3 linked regions of the Ruegeria pomeroyi DSS-3 genome follow. The protein of the gene in region 3 interacts with the protein of the main gene of each other region in a pairwise test. Links are inferred from orthologs where the notes say so. Each region holds a gene or a part of one and is shown on either strand. Other genes may lie near its edges. The genes, in order: nusG, hfq and rho.

Region 1 (11,241 bases), 380 kb from region 3 along the record:
GCCGCTCGATACCAGCCGCCAGTCGAGCTTGGCCCGCCAGATGTCGTAGTCAAGCCCGATATGATGCAGAAGCGCCGCTCTGCCGCCGCGCACCGGCACAAAGGTTTCGGCCATCTCGGCCCCGCCTTGCCGCTGTGCCCAGTGCTGACGCAGGGCCACATCCTTCAACCCGCAGCGGATGAAGGATTTACCCTGCGGATGGCCGATCAACCCCTTGCGCCGGGGCCCGAACAGCGCCGCGCTCTCGCCATAGACCCGGCGCGCGGCGTCGCGCTCCATCGGCAGGCGATAGACCGGGCCCGCGGCCCCGTCGTGCACCGCCACGATCTCGGCGGTCTCGACCCGGATCGCCTCGGCCTCAACCGGCTGCGCGGCCAGGAATGCCCCGATGCCGTCCCCCGGCGCCCACATGAACTCATCGGCGTCGACATTCAGCAACCACCCTTCGGCCTGCTGCCGATAGACCCAGGTCAGCGCCACGTTCTGCCGCTTGGTGAACCGGGTCTCGGGGGTCAGCCCCAGATCGGCCCAGAATTCGGGCGTGCAGGGCACACAGGTGACGCGCGGATGCCCGTCGAGGATCGCGATTGCCGGGTCTTGTGGATTGTCGAACAGCAGGGTCACTGCCTCGGCGCCAGCCTCAAGATACCAGGCGGCGAAGCGGAGCGTATCGGCCAGGGGCTCATTCAGAATGGCGCCAACTTGCCAAGGCACCGTCATGCCGGGTTCCGATCGTTCATCACTGCCTGCCTCGTTGATATGCCGCTCTTTTCCGCCGCGTAGCCTATACCGCCGCCCGGCGACGAGTCAAAGCGGGCCTGGCGCGCGTTGACCCGGGCAAAGGCCATTGCTAGCATCCCGTCACGCAACGGGCAGCCCCGCCCAAGGCAGTGCAACGCAAAAGGCGGAGGCCGATGACCGAAGCAAGCGGTTTCTCACTTCTGACCTTTGTCCTGCAGCCCGCGCATTGCGTTGTCCTGCGCGACTGGATGGAGTTTTTCGACCAGCCGCCGGATCGTCTTGTTGTGCATGTCGGCCAGAACCCGGCCATCGCCGACCAGCTGCGCAGCCTCGCCTCAGAGTTCGGCGCCGAGCTGGTGATCGCGGGGCAGACCGATCCCGCCCAGACGACCGAAAATGAAACCGGCCTCTTGTGGCAGCAATTCGATCTGATCGGCGACGACCTGGCCTGTATCGTGCGGCTCGATACCCTACCCTATCGCGAGTCCAATCTGCCCTGGCAGGCTGAGGCAATGGAAGCAATGGCGCGCCACGGCGCCGCGTTTCTGACCGGCTCGACCTTGCCGTTTCGCGCCGACACGACCCTGCCCGAAACGGGCCTGATGCAAACGCAGCGGTTCAGCAACTGTTTCGCGATCCTGCCGGCGCCGGTCTGGCGCAAGGCGCAGCAGGCTCAGCAAAGCGGCGCCGATGCGTTTGGCCGGTTCGGCTCCGAAGCGGCGGTGGAACTCTATTGCGCGGAATCCGGTGCCTTTGGCCTGCGACTGCCGAACAGCCCCGAGCTGCGCATCTTTCATTGCCAGGAATGGGGGCCACGCATGGCCGAGGTGCGCGCGGCCTTTCATGCGGGCCGGGGAATTGCCCCCTTCCTGAGGGGGTATCAGGACGATTTCATGGGCGCGCGGGCGCGGTTCTATATGGAGCGGCGCCCGCCTCTGTCCCGGCGCGTGCGCATCCTGCTGGGCCGCTGGAAACGCAACCTGCTGGGCCAGACGGGCTGATACCACCCGAAAAAGGAAAACCCGGCGCCGCAGGATGCGGGCCGGGTTTCCGTATTTGTGTCTGGCGGCCAGAACCGCCAGCCTGACCGCTTAGTTGCCCGAGGCGCTTGCCACGTCAACCGACACGCCCGGACCCATGGTCGAGCTGAGCGCGATCTTCTTCAGATAGGTGCCCTTAGCACCAGCCGGTTTGGCCTTGGCCACGGCATCCACAAAGGCGCGAACGTTCTCGACCAGCTTGGCCTCGTCGAACGACACCTTGCCGACGCCGGCATGGATGACACCGGCCTTTTCGACCTTGAACTGGACTTCACCGCCCTTGGCGTTCTGCACGGCCTGAGCGACATCCATGGTCACGGTGCCGACTTTGGGGTTCGGCATCAGGTTGCGCGGGCCGAGGATTTTGCCCAGACGGCCGACAACCGGCATCATGTCCGGGGTCGCGATGCAGCGGTCGAACTCGATCTTGCCGGACTGGATGGTTTCCATCAGGTCCTCGGCGCCAACGATGTCCGCACCTGCGGCCTGGGCTTCTTCAGCCTTGGGGCCACGGGCAAAGACGGCGACGCGCACGGTTTTGCCGGTGCCGTTGGGCAGGCCGACAACACCACGGACCATCTGGTCAGCGTGACGCGGGTCGACGCCCAGGTTCATCGCGATCTCGACGGTCTCGTCGAATTTGGCCGAGGCGGCCGACTTGATCAGGGCGACGGCCTGTTCAACCGACAGCTCTTCTTTGCCGGCAAAGGCTTCGCGGGCAGCGCGGGTGCGTTTTCCAAGCTTTGCCATCTTACTTCACCTCGATGCCCATGGACCGGGCAGAGCCCAGGATGATCTGCATTGCGCCGTCGATATCGTTGGCGTTCAGATCCTTCATCTTCGCTTCGGCGATCTCGCGGATCTGAGCGACGGTCACGGTGCCGGCGGTCTCGCGCGAGGGCTTGTTGGCGCCCGACTGGATCTTGGCTGCTTTCTTCAGGAAATACGACGCCGGCGGCGTCTTGATGTCCATGGTAAAGGACTTGTCCTGATAATAGGAAATCACGGTCGGGCAGGGTGCGCCCACTTCCATGTCTGCGGTCTTGGCGTTGAACGCCTTGCAGAATTCCATGATGTTGATGCCGCGCTGACCCAGCGCCGGACCAACTGGCGGCGACGGGTTCGCCTTGCCTGCGGGCACCTGAAGCTTCAGCGTGCCGATCAGTTTCTTGGCCATTGGCCTTCTCCTTTTCAACTCCGCCGGAACGCGATCCGGCAGATGCTATTGATGTGGTCCGACATCGGGGGCGCGCCCCTTCCGTCTCCCACGGGATTCGCCGCCCTGGGACGGCATCGCGTGCGGATAGACCGGATCAGGGTGTTTTGCAAGCGCAACCGGCCCGGCGGCAATCGAATCTTAAGCCGCACCTGATGTTCTGTGCGCTGTTGCAAGCAGACGGCTGAGTCATGACCATCTATTCCTGGAACGCGCTTTACCTTGGGAACGCGGGCGATATCGACAGCTATGAGGGCGATCTTTACGCCGAAGGCGCGTCTAACATTCTCGGCAGCTACGGGTCGCCCGGCGACCCGCTCTACGATCATATCGTCGACGTGGTGGTCAATGACGCCGATGACGATACCGACATAAATTCCGACAATTACGATTTCTGGTCGCCGGACGCGATGACGGTGGACGGCGTCGCCCACACGCTCGATTCCGGCGTTGTCTACAACGCCACCCTCACCTATGCCGATGGCAGCACCGCCAACATCACCGCCGTTGTCATTCAGACCACCGACGGCGATCTGTATCTGGCGCCTGAAATGACCGCCAATGACGACTGGGTCGCGATGGAGGCCAAGGCGATCGTTTCCGTCTCACTCGACAGTGTCTCGGTCGATACCACCTATATCGCGGCAAACCGGCAGCAGACTAATTTCATCTGTTTCGCGGCGGGCACCCGCATCGCGACACCAAAGGGCGCGCGCCCGGTCGAAACCCTTGCGGTCGGGGATCTGGTCCAGACACTTGACCACGGACCGCAGCCGATCCGCTGGATCGGCACGCGCCGGGTCGGCTTAGCGACACAATTGTTGTCGCATGGTGTGGCACCGGTCGTGATCCCTGCACACAGCTTTGCGCCATCCATACCGACACACCCACTGCTTTTGTCGCAACAACACAGGGTGTTGCTGCGCAGTCGGATCGCCAGACGCATGTATGGCTCGGACGAAATCCTGATCGCCGCGCGACGCCTGACGGGGTTACACGGTATTGCCCTACGACCGGCAACCGGCCCGGTCCGGTACATCCATTTCGCGCTGGACCGGCACGAGATCGTGTTTGCAAACGGGCTGCCAGCCGAGACGCTGCTGCTGGGTGCAGAGGTCGAGCGGGTGCTGGGGACTGACGTCTTTACCCAGATCGAGCAAAGTCAGAATCGGGGTGCGATTGCGCTGGCGATGCGACCCGCCCGGCCCATCGTCGAAGGCCGGCGCGCGCGGTCATTTGTGGAACGGCTTCGCAACCGGGCCTGTCGTCATGCCCTGGCCAACCCGATCAAGGTACCGCAAAACCGGGTGACCGGTCTGATCAGCCTTGTTTCGCCACCTGGGTAAAGTCCAGCTCGACCGGGGTTTCGCGACCGAAGATCGACACCGACACGCGCAGTTTCTGGCTATCGTCGTCAACGCCCTCGACCATGCCGTCGAAGCCTTCGAACGGGCCGTCGTTGACCTTGACGCGCTCGCCGATCTCAAACGAGATCAGGGTGCGCGGCGCCTCTTCGCCTTCCTGCACGCGGTTGAGGATCTGGTTGACCTCGGCATCGCGCATCGGCATCGGGCGGCCCTGCGGGCCCAGGAAACCGGTGACCCGGTTGATCGTGTTGATCAGGTGATAGCCCTGGTCGGACATTTCCATATGCACCAGCACATAGCCGGGCATGAACCGGCGCTCGGTCGAGACCTTCTTGCCGCGGCGCACCTCGATGACCTCTTCGGTCGGCACCAGCACCTCGTCGATCTGATCTTCAAGCCCGTTCTCGGCGACCGAGGCGCGGATCTGTTCGGCGACCTTCTTCTCGAAGTTCGAAAGCACGCTGACCGAATACCACCGTTTCGCCATGACCCTGTCGTCCTCGTCTTCTGGCCGGTCCGCGGGCGCGTCCCGGAGCATTTCTGAATTGCGGCCACCCATCGAGCGGCCAGCCGGAACAAAAAGCGGCGCGCAGCTCGAATCGCCGCACGCCCGTCCCGAAGGTACTGCGTGACCTAGCCCCTGATCCGGCGATGTGCAAGGCCGGATTGCGCCGTGGCGCGAGCTCTGGTCAGTTGAACATGCCAAACAACAGTTGCAGCCCGCCCCGGATCGACAGGTCGACCAGCGCGAAGAAAATCGCCGTCAGCGCCGCCATGATGAACACCATTACCGTGGTCAGCAGCACCTCGCGGCGGGTCGGCCAGACGACCTTGGACACTTCGGCGCGGACCTGCTGGATGAACTGGATCGGGTTGATGGTGGCCATATGCCTGACTTCTCTCTGCTTGCGGACTATCGGCACATAGCCGGAGCAGGCCGCGAATTCAAGGCCGGTTCGCCGCCGACTGGGGCGGGGTCAGATAGTCACTGTCGCCCACCTTCTCCAGCCAGTTGGCGACCTGACCGTCTTCGGCCTCCTGAATGGCCAGATGTACCATACCGGTTTCCGGCCCGGCCCCGTGCCAGTGTTCCTCGCCGGGCGGGATCCAGACCGTGTCGCCGGCGCGGATCACGCGCGGGGCGGTGTCGCGCAGGCCGACCAGGCCAGTACCGGAGAGCACATACAACGTCTGGCCCAGCGGATGGGTATGCCATGCGGTGCGGGCGCCCGGTTCGAACCCGACCCGCAGCGCCCGCACCCGCGCGGGCGCCGGCGCCTCGATTACCGGATCCTGCCAGACCGTGCCAGTGAACCAGTCCGAATTCGCCTTGCGCGTCGGGCGGCTGCCGTTCTCGTAGATGTCCATCCTGTCCCTCCCCTTCGGTTCCCACTCTGGCGCAGAGAGCGGCGGGGTCAAGGCTTGGGCTTGTCGTCCCAATCCCCCGACAGGATACGGCGCGCATCGCCTTCGGGGTCGTCATACTGGTCGGACCGCACGGTATAGACAAAGGCCAGCAGGCCCACCGCGCCAAGGATCAGCGATATCGGGATCAGGATCGCCAGGACTTCCATCAACTCACCTCAGGCGCAGGGCATTCAGGGACACGGTAATCGACGAGGTCGACATCGCCAAGGCCGCGATCAGTGGCGAACAGAGGCCAGCCACCGCAAGCGGCACCGCGATCACGTTATAGACAGTGGCGATGCGGAAATTCTCGCGGATACGTTTGGTGGCGCGGATGGCGGTATCGCAGGCCCCGGCAATCGGGGACAAGTCGTTGCCCAACAGCACGATATCAGAGGCCACGCGCGCCGCGTCCAGCGCCGAGGCGGGCGAGATCGACACATGGGCGGCGGCCAGTGCGGCAGTGTCGTTCAGCCCATCGCCCACCATCAGCACCCGCTTGCCCGCATCGGCCAAGGCCTGCACCCGGTCGGCCTTGTCCTGCGGCAAGGCCTCGGCCATCCAGCTCTCGATCCCCAGACGGCGGGCCAGCGACTCGACCGCGCCGGTGGTATCGCCCGAGATCAGCAGAACCTCCTTGCCCGCGGCCTTGAGGCCCGCGACGGTCTCCTCGGCCCCCGGGCGCAGCGCGTCGGAGAACAGAAACGCCACCGGCGCCCGGTCGCCGACCGCCAGCCAGGCCGAGGTCTGCGCGGCCTGCTCGGCCCCGACCCAGGCGGCCCGGCCCAGCCGCACCCGCTGACCCTGCCAGGCACCTTCGGTGCCGAACCCCGGAACCTCGGTCACATCGTCGATCCGGGCTGGATGCAGCCCGGCGGCCCGCGCCGCGCGGGTGATCGCAACGGAAAGCGGATGCGAGGACGCCTCGGCCAGGGCCAGCGCGATCTCCATGTCGGCCCGGCGGTGATCGCCCAGGTTGGTCAATTCGGGCGTGCCCGCCGTCAGCGTGCCGGTCTTGTCGAACACGACTGTGTCCACTTCGGCCAGCCGTTCCAGCGCGGTGGCGTGCTTGATCAGCATTCCCCGCTTGAACAGCCGCCCCGAGGCGGCCGTGGTCACCGCCGGCACCGCAAGGCCCAGCGCACAGGGGCAGGTAATGATCAGTACGGCTGCGGCGATGTTGAGCGCAGTGCGCACATCCCAACTGTAGAGATACCAGCCGACAAAGCTGAGCGCCGACAGGATATGCACCCCCGGCGCATAGAGTTTCGCGGCGCTGTCGGCCAGCGAGGTATAGCGCGAGCGCCCGCTTTCGGCGATGGCCACCAGATCGGCCATGCGGTGCAGCGAGGTATCCTGCCCCACCGCATTGGCACGGATCACCAGCGGTCCGGTCAGGTTGACCTCGCCCGCGCTGACCACAAGCCCCGGTTCGGCAAAGACCGGCAACGTCTCTCCGGTAAGCAGCGAGCGGTCCAGTTCCGAACGTCCCTCGACAATCTCGCCATCGACGGGCATCCGCCCGCCGGGGCGCACCAGGATCAGGTCACCCACCGCCAGTTGCGCTACGGCGACCTCGGTCTCGACCCCGTCTTGCAGACGGATCGCGCGCGGCACCTCGAGCGCGGCCAGTTCCTCGGCCGCGGACCGGGCAACGGCGCGGGTGCGGTAATCCAGATAGCGGCCCGCCAACAGGAAAAAGGTCAGCGTCAGCGCCGCATCGAAATACGCGTGTTCGCCGCTCAGCGAGGTTTCCCACAGCGAGGTGACCAGCGCCAGCACGATGGCCAGCACGATGGGCACATCCATGTTGAGCCGCCTGGCCTTGAGCGCGCCCCAGGCTCTGACAAAGAAGGGTTGGCCGGAAAAGGCGATGGCGGGCATCGCGATGGCGGCGGAAATCCAGTGGAACATGTCCCGCGTCGCGTCCGAGGCGCCCGACCAGACCGAGACCGACAGCAGCATCACGTTCATCGAGGCAAAGCCCGCCACCGCCAGCCGCATCAGCAGGTCGCGCCCGGCACGGTCGGTGCGGGTCGCGTTGAGCGTACCGGGATCAAGCTCGTGCGCCTCGTATCCGGCGCGCTCGAGCACCGGGATCAGATCGGCGGCGCGCAACTCGGGCGCGGCCTTGATCAGCGCCCGTTTCAGCGTCAGGTTCACCCGCGCATCCTCGACCCCCGGATGGGCCTGCAAGGCGCGCTCGACCGTCGAGATACAGGCCGAACAGTGGATGCCCGGCAAAGACAGCGCGATCTGCACATCCTCGGGCACCGGGCGGGCCGGCTGGGCCGGAACCGCAACACAGGCCGGACAGGCCGCGGGCGAGGGGCGGAGCTGCGCCGTCATCGCGTTATCCTTTCACATGCAGTACAACCCGCTGGACGAATTCGGTGCCGTCCTCGGCCCGCGCCACCATGCGGATGTTCCAGTTGCCGTCGCCCAGTTCCGCCTTGGCCACATAGGCGGTGCCGTCAAAGGCGAAATCGGGCGCGAAATCCTCTTGCACATGGGTCGCGCGGCCCAGCACCGCCTTCAGCTCGGAAACCTCGACCGGTTTGCCGGCGCGGTCGGTGATCGACAGGACCACCAGACCCCCCGTCGCATCGGCGCGCACATGCCAGCCCAGCGCCTCTTGCGCGTCGCGGCGGGTGTCGAATTCCTGGCTGGCGACATAGGAGTTCTTAACCTCCAGCCCCGGAAAGGTCTTGATCGCGCTATAGGCCAACAGGATGTTCACCCCGATGATGATGCCGAATGCGCCGACAAAGACCATGGCCGCATGTTTGCCGGTGAAGGTGCGCTCAGCCATCCTCAGTTCCCCCGTCCGTTGAATGTGGTGTCCTTATAGGCGCGTTCGCCGTTGCTTTGATCCTCGACCCAGATACGGACATCGGTGCTGGCCGCTTGCGACGGGGCCGCGTCCTTGGGCGTCACGATATAGACCCGCTGCAAAAAGGCGGTATCGGCGGGGACGGAGACGTTTTCATCGGGCAGGCCCTCCAGCTCGATCCGCATCGACGGATCGCCGACCACGGACAGCTGGAACGGGCGTTCCTCGCCATGTTTGTTGCGCAGCCGCACATCATAGGTGTTGCGGATCGACCCGTCCGACAGGGTGACAAAGGTCGGGTTGCGCACCGGCGCCACGGTCAGGTCGATATCCGAGCGGATGAAGAGCGCAAACAGCAGCCCAAAGCCCACCAGCGACCACAGGCTGGTATACATGATGGTGCGTGGGCGCAGGATATGTTTCCAGATGTTCTTGGGCGGGTGACCGGCCCGCTCGGCCTCTTCGTCCTTGAGCGCCATATAGTCGATCAGCCCGCGCGGCTTGCCGATCTTCTCCATCATGTCGTCGCAGGCGTCGATACACAGCGCGCAGGTGATGCATTCCAGCTGCTGGCCGTCGCGGATATCGATCCCGACCGGGCAGACGTTGACGCAGGCCATGCAGTCGATGCAATCGCCCAGTTCCGAATCCTCGGTCCGCTTGCCTTTGCCGCGCGGCTCTCCCCGCCATTCGCGGTAGCCCACGACCAGGGTATCCTCGTCCATCATGGCGGCCTGAATACGCGGCCAGGGGCAGGCATAGATACAGATCTGCTCGCGCGCGAAGCCACCAAAGAAGAAGGTGGTAAATGTCAGCACCGCCATGGTCGTATAGGCGATGGGATGGGCGTTGCCGGTCACCAGATCGCTGAGCAGCGTCGGCGCATCGGCGAAGTAAAAGATCCAGGCCCCACCGGTGGCGAGGCCGATCAGCAGCCAAGCGGCCCATTTGGTGATCCTGAGCCGCGCCTTGCGGAAGTCGAGCTTTTCCTGACGGTGCAGGCGCAGCCGGGCGTTGCGGTCGCCCTCGATCCAGCGTTCGACCAGGATGAAGAGGTCGGTCCACACCGTTTGCGGACAGGCATAGCCACACCAGACCCGGCCCAACGCCGAGGTGAACAGGAACAGGCCAAGCCCTGCCATGATCAGCAGGCCGGCGACAAAATAGAACTCGTGCGGCCAGATCTCGATCCAGAAGAAATAGAAGCGCCGGTTGGCCATATCCAGCAGCACCGCCTGATCGGGCAGGCTGGGGCCGCGATCCCAGCGAATCCAAGGGGTCAGGTAGTAGATCCCCAGTGTCACCGCCATGATGACCCATTTGAGATTGCGGAACGTGCCTGACACGCGCCTTGGAAAGATCGGTTCTCGGGCGGCATACAGGCTGGGTTCTGGGGTCGACTCGCTCACGGACTCACTCCGGGTTTGGCTATTCTACAGCGCGACTTCTTCCAGATGATCGCGCAACACACTTTGATATGGGTCAAAAAGCGTATCTGTGGCGCAGCTTTTGGTGCTGCAATTGCGCCGGGCGTTACGTCGCAGGCAGGGTTTCAAGGCGAAAACTGCTGGTTCTCATCGCCCAACGCGCACAGAAATCACGAAAACGTGATGTGATTCCAATGAATTACCGTGCCGCCAGATCACTCTCGCAAAAAAACCGCCGACCGGATTGGTCGGCGGAGTCTTTGCCGTTATGACTAAAGGCGCCGGCTGTTCAGGAAACGCGCGAACAGATCGAACAGCCGACGCCAACCTCCGGGCCGCAAACGCAGCCCGGAGGTATCCTTGTTCTACTCACCGCCGCCCAGCTGGTGGACATAGGCCGAGACCGCGCGGATCTGCGCTTCGGTCAGGCGGCTGTCCCAGGCGGGCATCACGCCGAACCGGGCGTTGTTGACCGAGTCCGAGATCGCGGCATAGTCGCCGCCAAACAGCCAGATCGCATCCGCCAGGTTGGGCGCACCCTGCGTGCGGTCCCCGGTGGCGTCTTCGGCATGGCAGGACGAGCAGTTGTCGGCAAAGACCACCGCACCGGCGGCCACTTGTGCGGCATCCTGCGGTTCACCCGACAGCGACATCACATAGTTGACCACCTGGTCGATCTCGGCAGCTTCCAGCAGTTCGTCGCGGCCAAAGGCGGGCATCTCGGAATAGCGCGCATCGTCGTTTTCCGTGTTGCGGATACCGGCGGTGACGGTCTGGTGGATATCCTCGATCGAACCACCCCAAAGCCAGTCGTCATCCAGCAGGTTGGGATAGCCCACCGCACCGGCAGCACCCGACCCGTGGCACTGGGCGCACCAGGTCTTGAACACGGCGGAGCCTGCCGACACCGCATAGGAGTTCAGGTCGGCATCGGCTGCGATCGCGGTCAGCTCGACCGATTCCAGCTTGGCATTGATCGGCGCGTTGGCCTCATCCACGGCGGCGATATCAGCCGCCACATTGGCCCGGGTCGACCAGCCCATCACCCCGGCGGTGGCCGAGTTGATCATCGGCCAGGCGGGATAGGCGATGGTATAGCCGATGGCCCAGATGATGCAGAGATAGAAGGTCCACAGCCACCAGCGGGGAAGCGGGTTGTTGTATTCCTCGATCCCGTCCCAGCTGTGGCCGGTGGTTTCGACCTCTTGTT
Region 2 (11,241 bases), 1.9 Mb from region 3 along the record:
GACGCTGCATCTGGAGGATGCGCCCGTCTTTGACGGCCAGGACCATTTCGGCGCCATGGCCGTCATCCGTCTGCCGGGCTACGACCCGGCCTCCAGAACCGCCATGCAAAGACAGGCGGCCAGAAACAAGGCGAAAGCAGGACCGACATGAGTGATATTCTGATCGTTGACGACGAGCGCGATATTCGGGAACTGGTCTCGGATATTCTCGAGGACGAGGGCTATACCACCCGGCTGGCGGGCACGTCCGACGAATGCATGGCCGAAATCAACGCCGAACCACCGGGGCTGTTGATCCTCGATATCTGGCTCAAGGACAGCCGGATGGACGGGATCGACATCCTGAAGGCGGTGAAGCGCGACAACCCGGATGTGCCGGTGGTGATCATCTCGGGCCATGGCAATATCGAGATCGCGGTGGCCGCGATCAAGCAGGGCGCCTATGACTTCATCGAGAAGCCGTTCAACATCGACCAGCTGATGGTGGTGATCCGGCGCGCGATGGAAACCTCGCGCCTGCGCCGCGAGAATGCGCAGCTCAAACGCCGCGAAGTGACCTGCGCCGACATGATCGGCCAGTCGGCGGCGTTCCGCGCCATGATCGGCCAGCTTGACAAGGTGACCAAATCCAACGGCCGGGTGATGCTGCGCGGGCCGGCGGGCGCGGGCAAGGAGATCGCCGCGCGCTATATCCACGCCCATTCCAACCGCGCCAACGCGCCCTTTGTCACCGTCAACTGCGCCGGGGTCGAGCCGGAGCGGATGGAAGAGATGCTGTTCGGCCGCGAAAGCCAGGAGCGCGGCGTCGAACCGGGCCTGCTGGAACAGGCCCATGGCGGCGTGGTCTTCTTTGACGAGGTGGCAGACATGCCGCTGGGCACCCAGTCGAAAATCCTGCGGGTGCTGGTGGATCAGCAATTCCAGCGCGTGGGCGGCGCTGACAAGGTGCGGGTCGACCTGCGGGTGATCTCGTCCACCAACCGCGATCTCGAGGTCGAGATCCAGGCCGAACGCTTTCGCCAGGAGCTCTATCACCGGCTCAACGTGGTGCCGATCGCGGTGCCCTCGCTCGAGGATCGGCGCGAGGATATCCCGGTTCTGGCCGCCCATTTCATCGACCAGTGCCATCAGGGTCAGGGCCTGCCGCTGCGTGCCCTGAGCGAAGAGGCGGTGGCGCTGATGCAGACCATGTCCTGGCCCGGCAATGTGCGCCAGCTCAAGAACCTGATCGAGCGGGTGCTGATCCTGGGCGAAGGCACCGGCGACATCGAGGCGCGTGAATTGCCCAGCGACGAGGACAAGGCCGCCGAAGAGGGACGGGTGGTGCTGTCGGGTGCGCTGGCGACCCTGCCGCTGCGCGAGGCGCGCGAGGCGTTCGAACGCGAATACCTGCTGACCCAGATCAACCGGTTCGGCGGCAATATCAGCCGCACCGCCAGCTTTGTCGGGATGGAGCGCAGCGCGCTGCACCGCAAGCTGAAATCGCTGGGCGTGGTCACCTCGAGCAAGTCAGGTGCCCGGGTGGCGCATATGGACGAAGAGATCGAGACGGTCGAGTAAGAAGGCGTTGCGCCCCTAGCCTGCGGGCCGGGGCGTGACCACCTGGAACGAGCCATCCTGATAGGTCACCACACAAGAGGTCGGCCCCAGCGCTGGCAGTTTGGCACCGCGCACCGGCTGTACCTGGGCGGCCACCGCCTCGCGGCAACGGGGCAGCTCGACCGGGGCATAGCCCTTGGCCGCCATGCATTGCTGCTCGACCCGGGCGCGCAGGCCGGAATTGACGTCGACGGTATAGACACTGCCGGGCGCCCAGCTGCCCGGCGTGGTATAACACTGCCCGGCGGCGTTGCAGACGGTGCGCCCGGGATAGAAGATCGGCGGGCTTTGCTGCACCTTGTTGGCCACCGGCGCATCGCGCAGCGCCTTGACCTCGCAATCGAGCGTATCCGATTGCTGCCGCGTGACGCTGACGCCCTCGCGGTAATAGATCGACAGCGGGCCGCAACCCGTTAGAATCACTGTGGCGGCAAGGGTCGGGATCAGCACTCTCATAGCGCCAAGAGTGCCACCGAAACCGGGGCCTGACAATTGAATTGACCCTGTCCCGGCCTTCTGTCATTCAAAAACCCTCAGGCAAAAGGGGCCAGGGAATGAAGGTCATCATCTGTGGGGCCGGGCAGGTCGGTTGGCAGATCGCGCGGCATCTGTCGGGCGAGTTGAACGACGTGACCGTGGTGGACAACAATCCCGATCTGGTGCGCCGCGCCACCGAGACGCTGGACGTGCAGGGCATTGCCGGCTTCGCCTCTTACCCTGACGTTCTGGAGAAGGCAGGTGCGCGCGATGCGGACATGATCATCGCCGCCACATATTCGGACGAGGTCAATATGGTCACCTGTCAGGTGGCCCATTCGGTCTTCGGTATCCAGCGCAAGATCGCGCGGCTGCGCTCGAAATCCTATCTCAATGCCATCTATTCCGACCTGTACCGGCGCGAGCATCTGCCCATCGACGTGGTGATCAGCCCCGAGCGCGAAGTGGCCGCCGCCGCCATGCGCCGGCTGTCGGCGCCCTCGGCCTTTGACACCGAAACCTTCATGGATGGGCAGGCGCAGCTGGTGGGCCTGTCGGTGGACGAGGCAAGCCCGGTCATCAATACGCCGCTGCGCCAGCTGACCGACCTGTTTTCCACCCTGCGCGCCATCGTTGTCGGGATCCGGCGCGAGGGGACGCTGTTTGCCCCGGAACCGGGCGACCAGATCTTTGCAGGCGATGAATGCTATGTCTTCTGCCATGTCGATGACGTGAGCAGAACGATGGAAGTGTTTGGCAAAACACATAAAAAACAGGATCGTGTGGTGATCGTAGGCGGCGGCAACGTCGGCCTGGAGGTGGCTCGCGCGCTGGAAGAGCACAAGACCCGCATTCATGCCAAGGTGATCGAACGGGACCGGGGCAATGCCGAACGCGCCGCCGAGGCGCTGGAACGCACCATCGTGCTGCATGGCGACGGTATGGATGCGGGCCTGCTGGCCGAGGCCGGGATCGCGCGCGCCGATGCGATGCTGGCGGTGACCGATGATGATCGAACCAATATGCTGGCCGCCGTGCGCGCCAAGGCCGAGGGCTGTCGGCTGGCCATCGCCCTGATCAACGACCCGACGCTGGTGGCGCTGATGCCGCCGTTGGGGATCGACGCCTATATCAACCCGCGCGCCACCACCGTCAGCTCGATCCTGCGCCATATCCGGCACGGGCGGGTGCGCCAGGTCTATTCCATCGGCGATGCCGAAGCCGAGGTGATCGAGGCCGAGGTGCTGTCGACCTCGCCCATGGCAGGCCAGCGCCTGCGCGACATCGACTTTCCCGAGGGGGTGCTGGTCGGCGCGGTGCGCAAGGGCGACAAGGTGCTGCGCCCGACCGGAGAGCTGCGCATCGAAGAGGGCGATGTGATCGCCATATTTGCAATGGCCGACGACGTGCCCGAGGTCGAAAGGCTGATGCAGGTCTCGATCGACTTCTTCTGATGGTGCGGCGCAGGCAGACATCTGAAACCGGCCTGTTGCGGCAACTGCCGCTGGCGCTGCTGATCTGGGGCCTGTTCTCGCTGATGATGTGGGTGCCGGCGGTCTATGCGCTGACATTGAACGATCATCCTACGTCGCGTTCGTTCTTCTATGCCGGTATTCTGGGGCTGGTGGTGGTCACCACAATCTCGCTGGCGCGCGCCGGTCGACCCTCGCGTCATGGGTTGCTGGGGCAGTTGGCGGTTTTGTTGTCGACCTTCGCGGTGCTGCCGCTGTTTCTGGCGGTGCCGTTTCACGATGCGCTCAAGACCACCAGTTTCCTCAACGCCTATTTCGAGATGGTCAGTGCCATCACCACCACCGGGGCCGAGATGTTCCCCGATCCCGGACGGCTGAGCGCGCCGCTGCATCTGTGGCGGGCGCAGGTGGGCTGGCTGGGCGGGCTGGTGATGTGGATCGCGGCCTCGGCCATCCTGGCCCCCTTGTCGCTGGGCGGGTTCGAGGTGACGGCCCAGGGACAGCCGGGCCGGGTGCTGGTGGGGCAGGGCGAAAGCGTCGATCCCCGCGGCCGGCTGCTGCGCGTCGCGGCAACGCTGGCACCGGTCTATGCCGGGCTGACGCTGGTGGTGGCGATCCTGCTGCTGGCGGCGGGCGATTCCGGGCTGGTGGCGATCTGCCATGCGATGTCGGTCATGGCGACCTCGGGCATTTCGCCGGTGGGCGGGCTGTCGGGCGGCGCCTCGGGCCTGACCGGCGAGGCGATCCTGTTCCTGTTCATGTTCTTCGCGCTGTCTCGGCTTACCTTCTCGTCCGATACCGCCATGCGCGGTCATGCCCGGCTGGATCAGGACCCCGAGTTTCGCATCGGCCTGCTGATCCTGCTGGGGGTTCCGGCGCTGTTGTTCCTGCGCCACTGGTCGGGCGCGATCGACATCGCCTCGGGCGAGAACCTGACGCTGGCGCTCAGGGCACTGTGGGGCAGCCTGTTCACGGTGATGTCGTTTCTGAGCACCACCGGGTTTGAATCGACCGACTGGGCCGAGGCGCGGCAATGGTCCGGATTGGGCACACCGGGCATGATCCTGCTGGGCCTGTCGGTGATCGGCGGCGGCGTTGCCACCACCGCCGGCGGGGTCAAGCTGTTGCGGGTCTATGCGCTCTACCTGAATGGCACGCGCGAGTTGCAGCGGCTGGTGCACCCCTCGTCGGTCAGTTCCGCCACCGGGCGCAATCGCCGCATCCAACGCGGAGGGGCGTTCATCGCCTGGGTGTTCTTCATGCTGTTCGCCATTTCGCTGGCGGCGATCGCGCTGGCGCTGGCGGCGGCGGGGTCGGATTTCGAAACCGCCATGGTTCTCAGCATCGCCACGCTCAGCACCACCGGCCCGCTGATCGAGATCGGCGCCCAGGAGCCGATCCGCCTGATCGAGATGCCTGCGGCGGCCAAGCTGATCCTCAGCGGTGCCATGATCATCGGGCGGCTGGAAACGCTGGCCTTTATCGCGCTGATCACCCCCGCGCTGTGGCGGAATTGAGCCTGACGCCCGATAGCGGCTTTCAGGGGTTACGTATTTTTTCGACTGGCATATCCCAAATTCGCGCGACATACTCCGCCTGAGGGAGCGCGCTGGTCCGCGGTGCGTTGCAAGAACAAAGGCGAGATTGAACAAAAATGGCTTCGGACAGACAAAATCTGCAGGACGCATTCCTGAATCACGTCAGAAAGACCAAGGTTCCGGTCACGATTTTCCTGATCAACGGTGTGAAATTGCAGGGTGTGATCACCTGGTTCGACAACTTCTGTGTGCTGCTGCGCCGCGACGGACAGTCGCAGCTGGTCTATAAACACGCGATCTCGACCATCATGCCTGCCCAGCCGATCAGCCTGTATGAGGGCGAAGACGCCAATTGATGGAACATGATCGGGCGCGCACCCGGGCCTGGGTGCTGCACCCCGAACTCAAATCCGACCTTGATCGCCGCGACCCGGTTCCGGCGCTGGAAGAGGCCGTGGCACTGGCCGCGGCCCTGCCGGATCTTGACGTGGTCGGGTCGGGCATCGTGCGCCTGCCCAAACCGCATCCCGGCCATCTGTTCGGCTCGGGCAAGGTCGAGGAACTGGCCACCCTGTTTCACGACAACGAGGTCGAGCTGGTCCTGATCGACGGGCCGCTGTCCCCGGTGCAGCAGCGCAATCTGGAAAAGGCGTGGAAGGTCAAGATACTCGACCGGACCGGCCTGATCCTGGAAATCTTCAGCGACCGCGCCCGCACCCGCGAAGGCGTGTTGCAGGTCGAGATGGCCGCGCTCAGCTATCAGCGGACGCGGCTGGTGCGCGCCTGGACCCACCTGGAGCGTCAGCGGGGCGGTCTGGGCTTTGTGGGCGGTCCGGGGGAAACCCAGATCGAGGCCGACCGGCGCGCCATCGACGAACAACTGGTGCGGCTCAAGCGCCAGCTCGACAAGGTGGTCAAGACCCGCGAGCTGCACCGCAAGGCACGCGCCAAGGTGCCCTATCCGATCGTGGCGCTGGTGGGTTATACCAACGCGGGCAAATCGACCCTGTTCAACCGGCTGACCGGCGCCGAGGTGATGGCCAAGGACATGCTGTTCGCCACGCTCGACCCGACCATGCGGCGGGTGGTGCTGCCCGACGGGCCCGAGGTGATCCTGAGCGATACGGTGGGCTTCATCTCGGATCTGCCTACCGAGCTGGTGGCCGCCTTCCGCGCCACGCTCGAAGAGGTGCTGGCCGCCGATCTGATCGTGCATGTGCGCGATATCCACCATGCCGCGACCGAGGAGCAGGCCCGCGATGTCGAGACCATCCTGGCCTCGCTGGGGGTGGACGAGGGACGGCCGAAATTCGAGGTCTGGAACAAGGTCGACCTGCTCGACCCCGACAAGCGCGCGGCCCTGCGCGAGCGGACCGCGCGCGATCCTTCGCTATTTGCGGTCTCGGCCGTGACGGGCGAGGGGCTGGAGTCGCTGTTGACAGCCATTGCCGAGGCGCTGGCCGAGACCCGCAGCGAGGCGGTGCTGACGCTGGGCTTTGCCGATGGCAAGCGACGCGCCTGGCTGTTTGCGCAGGATGTGGTCCAGGCCGAGGAACAAAGTGATGACGGGTTCCGACTGACCGTGCTGTGGACACCTCGGCAGGCGGCGCGTTACGCGGCGCTCTGATCCCGGCTGTCGCGGACGCGGCGCAGCGCATAGGCGGCGGCCAGCGGTCCGGCCAGTTCGAACACAACGGTGGCACCGATGGCCAGCGCGGTGATCATGTCGGCATATTGGGGAAACAGATCACCCGCGATCAGCGCCATGCCGATGGCGACACCGGCCTGGGGCAGCAGGGCCGGGCCGTACCACGGGCGTTCGCCCCGCGCGGTTGCGGCCAATGCCGCCCCGGCCCAGCCGCCCAGCACCCGGCCCAGCACCCGCAACGCCACATAGCCCATCAGCAGCGGCCCCACCGCCCAAAGCGCCGAGAGGTCCAGCGAGGCCCCGGCCAGGATGAAGAACACGATCATGAAGGGCCATTCGATATGTTCGATCTCGCGAAAGGCCCGTTTGTGGTGATGGGCGAGGTTGACGATCACCGCCCCCGCCGTCATCCCCGCGATCAGATAGGAAAGATCCAGCCACAGCGACAGGCCCGCGGTCAGGAACACCAGCCCCAGCGCCTCGATCCTGAGCGGCTCGCCCCCTGACAAGCGCCCGGTCAGAGAGGCGCCGGGCAGGCCGACGGCCAGGCCCAGGGCAACCGATCCCGCAATCTCGACCAGCGCGCCGCCCAGCAGGCCGTGGGCCGAGCCGTTGCCCTCGACCGCGCCGGCCAGCACCGCGACAAGCCCGAACAGCAGCACGCCCCAGGCATCGTCGATGGCCACGATCCCCTTGAGCCTGCGCGGAAAGTCACCGCTGGCGCGGCCCTGCCGGATCACGTCCAGCGTCGCCGCCGGATCGGTGGCGGTGGCCAGCGCCCCCACCATCAACGCCGCCGCCAGCGGCATGCCGATCATCGCAAGCCCGGCCGAAACGGTCAGCTGCGTCACCAGCACCACCATCACCGAGATCACCACGATCGCGCGGCCATGGCCGCTGAGGGTGCGCAGCGACAGCTCGCCTCCCAACAGGAACGCCACCATGCTGAGCGCGATGACCGAGATGATCGGGTAGAGGGCGGCGAGGCTCTCGGGGATCAGGTCGAACCCGGCCGAGCCGGCCAGCAGGCCGCAGATCAACAGCAGCGTCACCCGGGGCAGCCGGCTGCGCGCGCCCAGCTGATCGGCGGCCAGACCCGTCAGGAACAACAGCCCCAACGCGATCAGGTCGGCGGCATAGCTTTGCATCGCTTATTCGGGCGCGGGCAACAGCCGGGTCACCCCCACCGCCGCCGCGCGCGCCAGATCCGCATCCAGTGACATCGGGATATATTCGCCGCGCCGCCACAGCTGTGCCTGATCGTCGTAATAGCGTGACAGGAAATGCCCCGATTGCCCGGTCGAGATGACAAAGACCGAACTGTCGGGATCGGCGAAATCATAGACCCCGCGATATCCCGCGCCATGCACGTTGCGGAACGGATCCGGGTCCTCGCCCGAGGTGCGCCCGCGTTGCAGCGTGTGGTCGCCGCCGCTGGTCGATTGCCGGATGTTCACGAAATAGCGCAGCACCGGCACCTCGCCCAGCACCGGATGGTCATGGGTGGCCTGATGCGCATCACCCCAGCGCAGGCTTTCCAGCGCGCTGCCATAGCGGTCGCCGATCCAGACCAGCGCATCGTCCAGCGCCAGCCGGGCGATCTCGGTGCAGGTTTCGCGGGGCGCGCTCTGGCGGATGTCGCACCAGACCGAGGCGCCGTCGATATCGCGGAACACCCGCTCGATGAACAGCGGCTCGACTTGTTTGTATTCATCGGCCAGTGGCCCCAGCTCGTCGGTGATCAGCCGCTTTTGCAGTGCCCGCACCCAGGCGGCATAGATCAGCGGCTCGGGCAGATGCTCGCTCATCTCGCCGTTCCATTCGGCCAGAAGCGAGAGCGCAATCTGGCGCTGGCGCTCGGGCGTGCCCTCGGGCGCGGCCTCGCCGGTGAACCACAGGTCGGCGCCGATCAAGGGCAACAGGGTGCGCGCCGCCGGGCTGACCGGGTCCAGCTGCGCCTCGATGAACCCGTCGCGGGTATGCACCTCGCGTGATTGCATCAGCTTCTGCCAGCGGGTCACCCGCTGAGTGTCGCCCCAGACAAACGAGACATGGTTGGGAAAGGGCCGTTCCAGCAGCTTGTTGTTGGTATTGCCCAGGATCCCGCCCACCGGCGAGACGAATTCCGGGTTCGAGGCATAGGGCATCCGACCCTGCCAGCGGTTCTCGGCGCGCCAGCCCTGCGCGGGCAGGCGGCCCTGGCTCTGATGGCGGGGATCGCGCCGGGGCACCGCGCCCACCATCTTGAGCGCGACCGTCTCGCGGTCGGCCAGCGTCAGGTTCTGCGAGGGGCCGACATAGGCTTCGCTTGCGCGGATCGCTTCTTGCACGGTTCCAGCATTGATCAGCGCCAGCGCCGCCGACATCGAGGTGTCGCGCGCATCAAGCATGGTCCAGCCCAGCGACATCACATGGCCGGGCGGGGTGATGGTTTCCAGGTCATAGACGCTGCCGGGCAGGACCGGACCGTTTTCGGTCCAGCGCAGGGTCAGGGTGATCGGGGCGGCGCCCTTGATCTCGATGATCGAGGGGCGGCTTTCAAAGGTCTTGTAGCCGTCCGGGGTCAGGTATTCCTCGGGATTGTCGGGGTTCAGCCTTTCGACGAACAGGTCCTGATCGTCCATGTAGGACGAGGTCAGGCCCCAGCCCAGCCGCTCGCTGCGCCCCAGCAGAACCGCCGGCATGCCGGGAATGGTGCCGCCGATCACGCCGCCATTGGCCAGCTCCAGCCGCGCCAGATACCAGGTCGAGGGCGCGGCAAAGCCCAGATGCGGGTCATTGGCCAGCAGGGTGCCGCCACTGGCCGAGCGCGACGGCGCCGCCGCCCAGGCGTTCGACGCCCCGGCCAGGCCCCGGCGCGGCAGCGGCATCAGCGGGTCATGCGGCGTATCGCGCCCAGCGGCATAGCGGGGAAGACCCGGAAACAGCTGGGCATACTCCGGTAGCGCGGCGGTGCCGGTGCCCGGGGCATCGGGCAGGATATCAACCAGCCGCGCGGGATCGCCCAGCATCAGCGAGGTTCGGGCGCGCAGTACCTCCTCCTCCAGATGGCCCGAGAGTTGCAGGCCCATCAGCTTGATGATGGCCAGGCTGTCGGCGGGTTGCCACGGCGCAACGGGGGCGTTGAACAGGAACATCTCGGGCGCGCCGCGGCCCAGCGCCTCGTCGTTGATCTCGGCCAGGCGGGCGTTGACGCCCGCCGCATAGGCCTTGAGCGCGGCGGTGGTATAGGCGTCCTGGGCGCTGACCGATTGTTGCGCCAGCCGCGCCAGGTCGAGCCGGCGCAACAGCCGGTCGATGGCAACGGTACGGGGGCCGAACACCTCGGACAGGCGGCCCTGAACGGTGCGGCGCAGCATGGTCATCTGCCACAGCCGGTCCTGCGCATGGGCATAGCCGAGGCCAAAGAACACGTCCGGATCCGAAGCGCCGAAGATATGCGGCACGTTATGGGTGTCGCGTACGATCTCGACCGGCGCGGTCAGCCCGGCCACCTCTTGGGTCTGGTCGTAATCGGGCAGCGACTGGCTGGCGAGATAGTAGACCAGCGCCACCGCCGCGACGGCAAGTGCGATCAGACCGGCGGCAAGGCGAAGTAGCCAGCGAAAGAGCAGACCCATGAGCGACCCGTGATTGAGCTGAATTCGAATTTCCCGAGTGACATTAGGGGATTGGCGGAGAAAACGAAAGGGCGGCGCCACCGCCGCCCTTACAAACCAAGTGACAGGCCCGCGCCGGTTGCGCGGCCCACGCGGCCCCGTGCATCAGGGGATGATGCGGGTGTATTTGGTGCCTTCCAGCGTCGCACCGACGCGCAGACCGGCGCGCCCGAACACGGCGGCCAGGATCGGCGAGCGCAGCGTGTTGGTATCGGCGGCCAGAGAGTCGCCCTGATCGCTGACCACATATTCCAGATCGGCCCCGGCGGACCAGCCGCTGGAGCGGCGGAATTCGCTGAGCGCGCCCTGGGTCATGAAGAACAGCACATGGGCATATTGCTGGGCGCCGATCTGCAACCCGGCGCTGCCCTTGACGGCCGAGTAGTAATCCACCGTCACCCCGTCGACACGCAGGGCGCCGCGCCCATAACCGCCGCCAAAGACGAAACCGGCCTCGGTCAGCAGCGGCATCACCAGCATGCCGGCCGCCTTGTGCGAGATTTCGACCGTGTTGGGGAACTGGGCGTACATCTCGGTCAGGGTGGCGTTGACGCGGGCGTCGATCTGCGAAGCGTTGGAATTGCCGACGCCATTGCCGCAGGCGGCGGTGAGCGTCAAACCTGCCATGCCAAGGGCAAAGCCGCGACGGCTCAGTCGGGGAGTGTGGATACTGCTCATATCTCTCGATCTCTGTAATGTTGCCTGACAAGCCGGGTTCTCCCGGTCTTGATGGCGACAATACGCCGAACCGGCCGCCCTGTCATCATGCAACTGCCGCAATTGGGCGGGATATCGCCCGCCGCGCCGGTTTGCGTGAACCTACCCTTGCAGGATGCGGGCCACGTCGG
Region 3 (4,540 bases):
ACAGGTCCGGGCCCGATTCCAGAACAGTGCCGGTGCGATCCAGGGCGTCTAAAGCGGTTTTCATTGCCACGCGATGACGCTCGCGGGTGGCAATACCGGCGCTGGAGGACCGGGTCTTGAGTACATCCGAGATCCGCTGCACCAGCTGATCAACCCCCTGCCCCGTCACGCCCGAGATCGCGTTTGCCGTATCCGGGCGCTGGTCAGCCTTTGGGAGAACATGCAGATCGTCGGGCTGCAATTCCACGCCCATGGCATCGACATCCTCTGTCAGAAAGACCCGCAGATCGGCCTGGTCCGCCCGACGCCGGGCCAGGGCGATGCCCATTCCCTCGACCAGATCACCGGTTTCACGCAGTCCAGCAGTGTCGAGCAGAGTAACCGGCAGTCCGCCAAGGTCCATGCGCACCTCGATCACATCACGGGTGGTTCCTGCGACTTCCGATGTCAGCGCTGCCTCGCGACCCGCCAACATGTTCAACAAAGTCGATTTTCCGGCATTTGGCGGCCCGATGATCGCCACCTCAAACCCGGTTCGAATACGTTCCGCGATACGGACGCCGGCGATCTCGTGTTCCAGATCCGCGCGCACCTCGGCCAACAGCGCCCGCACCTCGGGGCTGACATCTGTCGGGACCTCTTCATCGGCAAAGTCGATCACCGCTTCCAGCAGCGCGGCGGCGCGAATCAGTTTGGCACGCCAGCCTTCGGCCAACTGGCCCAATGCTCCATTCAGCACCGCCTGCGCCTGTTTGCGCTGCGCCTCGGTCTCGGCGTCTATCAGGTCGGCCAACCCCTCGACCTGGGGAAGAGACATCTTGCCGTTTTCCAAAGCCCTCCGGGTGAATTCCCCGGGCTCTGCCAGGCGCAATCCGTCAAGATCGCCAAGACACCGCAGCACCGCTTCGGTGGTGGCCAGGCTGCCATGTATCTGGAATTCGGCGACGTCCTCGCCGGTAAAGCTGGCAGGTGCGGCAAAGGTCAGCACCACACCATCATCCAGGCGGGCGCCCTGCGAATCCTTCAGCTGCCGGACCGACAGGCCCCGCGACGGCAGGTCGGGCCCCGCCAGCAGGCAGGCGGTGTGATAGGCGCGCGGACCCGACAGGCGGATGACTGCAACACCCGCCTTGCCCTGTGCCGTGGCCAAGGCAAAAATCGTGTCCATATCCTTGCCCTCGCGCTGCCGGGATACCGGATCAGGTATTCATCGAATCGAAGAACTCACCATTTGTCTTGGTCTGTTTCAGCTTCGACAACAGGAATTCGATCGCATCGGTGGTGCCCATCGGGTTGAGGATACGACGCAGGACAAAGGTCTTTTGCAGATCGCCCTTGTCGACCAGCAGGTCCTCTTTCCGGGTTCCGGATTTCAGGATGTCGATGGCCGGGAACACGCGCTTGTCTGCGATCTTGCGATCCAGCACCAGTTCCGAGTTGCCGGTACCCTTGAACTCTTCAAAGATCACCTCGTCCATCCGGCTGCCGGTGTCGATCAGCGCGGTTGCGATGATGGTTAGTGAGCCGCCCTCTTCGATGTTCCGGGCCGCACCAAAGAACCGCTTGGGCCGCTGGAGCGCGTTAGCATCCACACCACCGGTCAGAACCTTGCCCGAGGACGGGACTACGGTGTTGAATGCCCTACCAAGTCTTGTGATCGAGTCGAGTAGGATCACAACATCTCGTTTATGCTCGACCAGGCGCTTGGCCTTTTCGATCACCATTTCCGACACGGCCACGTGGCGGGTCGCCGGTTCGTCAAAGGTCGAGGACACCACCTCGCCCTTGACCGAGCGTTGCATGTCGGTGACTTCCTCGGGGCGTTCGTCGATCAGCAGAACGATCAGATAGCACTCGGGGTGGTTGCGCTCGATCGAGTGGGCGATGTTCTGCAGGATCACCGTCTTACCGGTCCGCGGCGGCGCCACGATCAGCGAACGCTGGCCCTTGCCGATCGGTGCGACCAGGTCGATGACCCGGGCAGAGCGATCCTTGATGGTCGGATCCTCGATCTCCATCTTCAGCCGCTCATCGGGGTAAAGCGGCGTCAGGTTGTCAAAGGCGATCTTGTGGCGCGCCTTCTCGGGATCTTCGAAGTTGATCATGGTGACATTGGTCAGGGCGAAATAGCGCTCGCTATCGTCAGGCGCCTTGATCTCACCCTCGACCGTATCACCGGTGCGCAGGCTGTACTGGCGGATCATGTCGGGCGAGACATAGATGTCGTCAGGACCCGGCAGATAGTTCGCCTCGGGCGAGCGGAGAAAGCCAAAGCCGTCCTGCAGCACCTCAAGCACGCCATCGCCGCCGATGGTCCATCCCTCGTCCGCGCGCTCGCGCAGAATCTGGAACATCATCTCGCCCTTGCGCATGGTCGAGGCGTTTTCGATCTCCAGCTCCTCGGCCATGGACAGCAGGTCCTTGGGGCTCTTTGCCTTGAGATCGGCAAGATTCAGGGATTCGATCGTCATCGTATACGGACCCTCTGCCGCCCTGTGGCGGCGCTAGAACGGAATATGTGAACAGGAGACACGGATGCCCGGACGGGCGCGTTGACCCCTAGATAAGCGCGCTGGCAGGCAGAGTCAAAGGGGGATCAGAATTTCACGATCACCGACAGCACGATCACCACCATCAGCAGCGTCGGTACCTCGTTCATCATCCGGTACTGGCGCCCGGTCAGCCGGTTCTGCCCCGCTAGAAAGCCCTTGCGACGCGCGTTGAGCCACTCGTGGAACCAGGTCATCGCGATGACGGACGCACCCTTGGTCCAGGGCCAGACCTCGCCCCAGTCGACGATTCCGGGCGTCAGAACCATGATCAGACCACAGACCCAGGACACGATCATGGCCGGCCGCATGATCACGCGTACCAGCTTTTCTTCCATCTCGTGGAAGATCGCCGGTGCCTCCTGCACCTTCTCAGCCTTTTCGACGTGATAGACAAAGAGCCGGGGCAGATAGAACAGACCAGCCATCCAGCTGATCACCGCCATGATGTGCAGGGATTTGACCCATGGGTAGAGGGTGAACAGCAGGTCGGTCATCATGTCTCTCTTCGGGGTCCTGGCCTCGTATCTAATAATAAAAAAGAAAAGAAGAAAGATTGATGGTTTTGTAGGCCGCTCCGTTTTCGTGGATAACTGTTCTCTCCCTGCGGTTTTCCCCAATGTGTGAAACTTTGCGCGAATGTTCCGAGGTCTGTGGAAACATCAAACATTTACATTTTTTAACAGTGGCTTACATCAACTTCTCTTGGCGGATAAGATCGGGGAGTACGGGTGGAGGACCATGAATATGTCCTGTTATCCCTGCTCGTGCGGTTATCCTTGTCCAGATGGGATGGAACCCGGGCGACTCGGGTGAGATTTATCGGTTTTCCCCGGGCTTGCACGTCAAGCCGAAAAGCATGAAAAACCGTACCAGAGCGATCACCAGATTTCCCACGGGGTTTTCCACATGACTGTCCCCCTCATCCTGGCATCCGGCTCGGCCATCCGGGCCCAGCTGCTGGAAAACGCAGCCGTCCCCTTTACCAAGGATGTACCGCGCGTTGATGAAGAATCGGTAAAGGCAGCCCTGCTGGCCGAGAGTGCACCGCCGCGCGATATCGCCGATGCCCTGGCCGAGATGAAGGCGCGCAAGATCAGCGACAAGCATCCCGGCGCCATGGTGCTGGGATGTGATCAGGTGCTCGACTTTCAGGGCAGGCTGTTGTCGAAACCCGACAGCCCCGAGACCGCATTGGCGGAACTGAAACAGATGAGCGGTCAGCGGCACATGCTGCTGTCGGCCGCGGTGATCTATGAAAACGGGCAACCCGTCTGGCGCCATGTCGGTCAGGTCCGGCTGCGGATGCGGGCATTGTCCGACAGCTATCTGAGCGGTTACGTGGCGCGCAACTGGGACAGCATTCGCCACGCGGTCGGCGGCTACAAGCTTGAGGAAGAGGGCGTTCGCCTGTTCTCGACCATTGACGGGGATCACTTTAACGTTTTGGGTATGCCCCTGTTGGAACTGCTCAATTTTCTGGCATTGCGCGGAGTGATTGACACATGACCGAGAACCGGATTCCGCTGGCTGGCGTGATCGGCCACCCGATTTCGCATTCGAAATCGCCCCGGTTGCATGGCCACTGGCTCAAAACCTATGGCATCAACGGCCATTACATCCCGATGGATGTGGCGCCCCAGGATCTGGCGCAGGTGGTGCGCACCCTGCCCAAGGCAGGCTTTGTAGGGGTGAACATCACCATCCCGCACAAAGAGGCGGTGATGTCGGTTGCCGATCAGATCACCGATCGGGCCACGCTGATCGGCGCGGTCAATACGCTGATCTTTCGCGAAGACGGGCGGATCCTGGCAGACAATACCGATGGCTATGGCTTCATGGAAAACCTGCGCGCAGGTGCGCCCGGTTGGGACCCGAAATCGGGGCCGGCGGTGGTGTTTGGCGCCGGCGGCGCTGCGCGGGCGGTGATCTCGGCCCTGGCCGAGGCTGGCGTGCCCGAGGTGATCGTTACCAACCGCACCCGTGTGCGC

The links.
Region 1: the proteins of rho (region 3) and nusG interact in binary tests that used the Escherichia coli proteins (3 or more experiments, as listed by UniProt). The link is inferred for Ruegeria pomeroyi DSS-3 from one-to-one orthologs.
Region 2: the proteins of rho (region 3) and hfq interact in binary tests that used the Escherichia coli proteins (3 or more experiments, as listed by UniProt). The link is inferred for Ruegeria pomeroyi DSS-3 from one-to-one orthologs.

What each region holds. Positions count from the first base shown.
Region 1 is NC_003911.12:3,721,721-3,732,961, forward strand. The notes cover bases 3,085-5,841. They hold nusG (transcription termination/antitermination protein NusG), read right to left. Parts: upstream 4,852-5,841; coding sequence 4,318-4,851; downstream 3,085-4,317. Other genes in these bases: SPO_RS22320 (Hint domain-containing protein), read left to right, coding at 3,189-4,343; secE (preprotein translocase subunit SecE), read right to left, coding at 5,054-5,251; SPO_RS17825 ((R)-mandelonitrile lyase), read right to left, coding at 5,310-5,732; ccoS (cbb3-type cytochrome oxidase assembly protein CcoS), read right to left, coding at 5,780-5,841. Also shown: SPO_RS17785 (glycosyltransferase family 2 protein), read right to left, coding at 1-720; SPO_RS17790 (hypothetical protein), read left to right, coding at 915-1,742; rplA (50S ribosomal protein L1), read right to left, coding at 1,833-2,531; rplK (50S ribosomal protein L11), read right to left, coding at 2,533-2,958; more of ccoS, read right to left, coding at 5,842-5,938; SPO_RS17835 (heavy metal translocating P-type ATPase), read right to left, coding at 5,943-8,120; SPO_RS17840 (FixH family protein), read right to left, coding at 8,125-8,583; cytochrome c oxidase accessory protein CcoG, read right to left, coding at 8,586-9,914; ccoP (cytochrome-c oxidase, cbb3-type subunit III), read right to left, coding at 10,397-11,241. UniProt on the Escherichia coli protein: Part of the processive rRNA transcription and antitermination complex (rrnTAC). The complex forms an RNA-chaperone ring around the RNA exit tunnel of RNA polymerase (RNAP).
Region 2 is NC_003911.12:2,211,562-2,222,802, reverse strand. The notes cover bases 4,066-6,822. They hold hfq (RNA chaperone Hfq), read left to right. Parts: upstream 4,066-5,202; coding sequence 5,203-5,442; downstream 5,443-6,822. Other genes in these bases: SPO_RS10545 (cation:proton antiporter), read right to left, coding at 6,698-6,822; hflX (GTPase HflX), read left to right, coding at 5,442-6,713; SPO_RS10560 (TrkH family potassium uptake protein), read left to right, coding at 4,066-5,065. Outside these bases: SPO_RS10580 (sensor histidine kinase NtrY-like), read left to right, coding at 1-151; SPO_RS10575 (sigma-54-dependent transcriptional regulator), read left to right, coding at 148-1,560; SPO_RS10570 (hypothetical protein), read right to left, coding at 1,576-2,055; Trk system potassium transporter TrkA, read left to right, coding at 2,154-3,530; more of SPO_RS10560, read left to right, coding at 3,530-4,065; more of SPO_RS10545, read right to left, coding at 6,823-7,882; SPO_RS10540 (penicillin acylase family protein), read right to left, coding at 7,886-10,354; SPO_RS10535 (YSC84-related protein), read right to left, coding at 10,499-11,071; hemB (porphobilinogen synthase), read right to left, coding at 11,213-11,241. UniProt on the Escherichia coli protein: RNA chaperone that binds small regulatory RNA (sRNAs) and mRNAs to facilitate mRNA translational regulation in response to envelope stress, environmental stress and changes in metabolite concentrations.
Region 3 is NC_003911.12:4,104,767-4,109,306, reverse strand. The notes cover bases 336-3,177. They hold rho (transcription termination factor Rho), read right to left. Parts: upstream 2,472-3,177; coding sequence 1,200-2,471; downstream 336-1,199. Other genes in these bases: SPO_RS19760 (CopD family protein), read right to left, coding at 2,597-3,046; mnmE (tRNA uridine-5-carboxymethylaminomethyl(34) synthesis GTPase MnmE), read right to left, coding at 336-1,168. Outside these bases: more of mnmE, read right to left, coding at 1-335; SPO_RS19755 (Maf family protein), read left to right, coding at 3,459-4,058; SPO_RS19750 (shikimate dehydrogenase), read left to right, coding at 4,055-4,540. UniProt on the Escherichia coli protein: Facilitates transcription termination by a mechanism that involves Rho binding to the nascent RNA, activation of Rho's RNA-dependent ATPase activity, and release of the mRNA from the DNA template.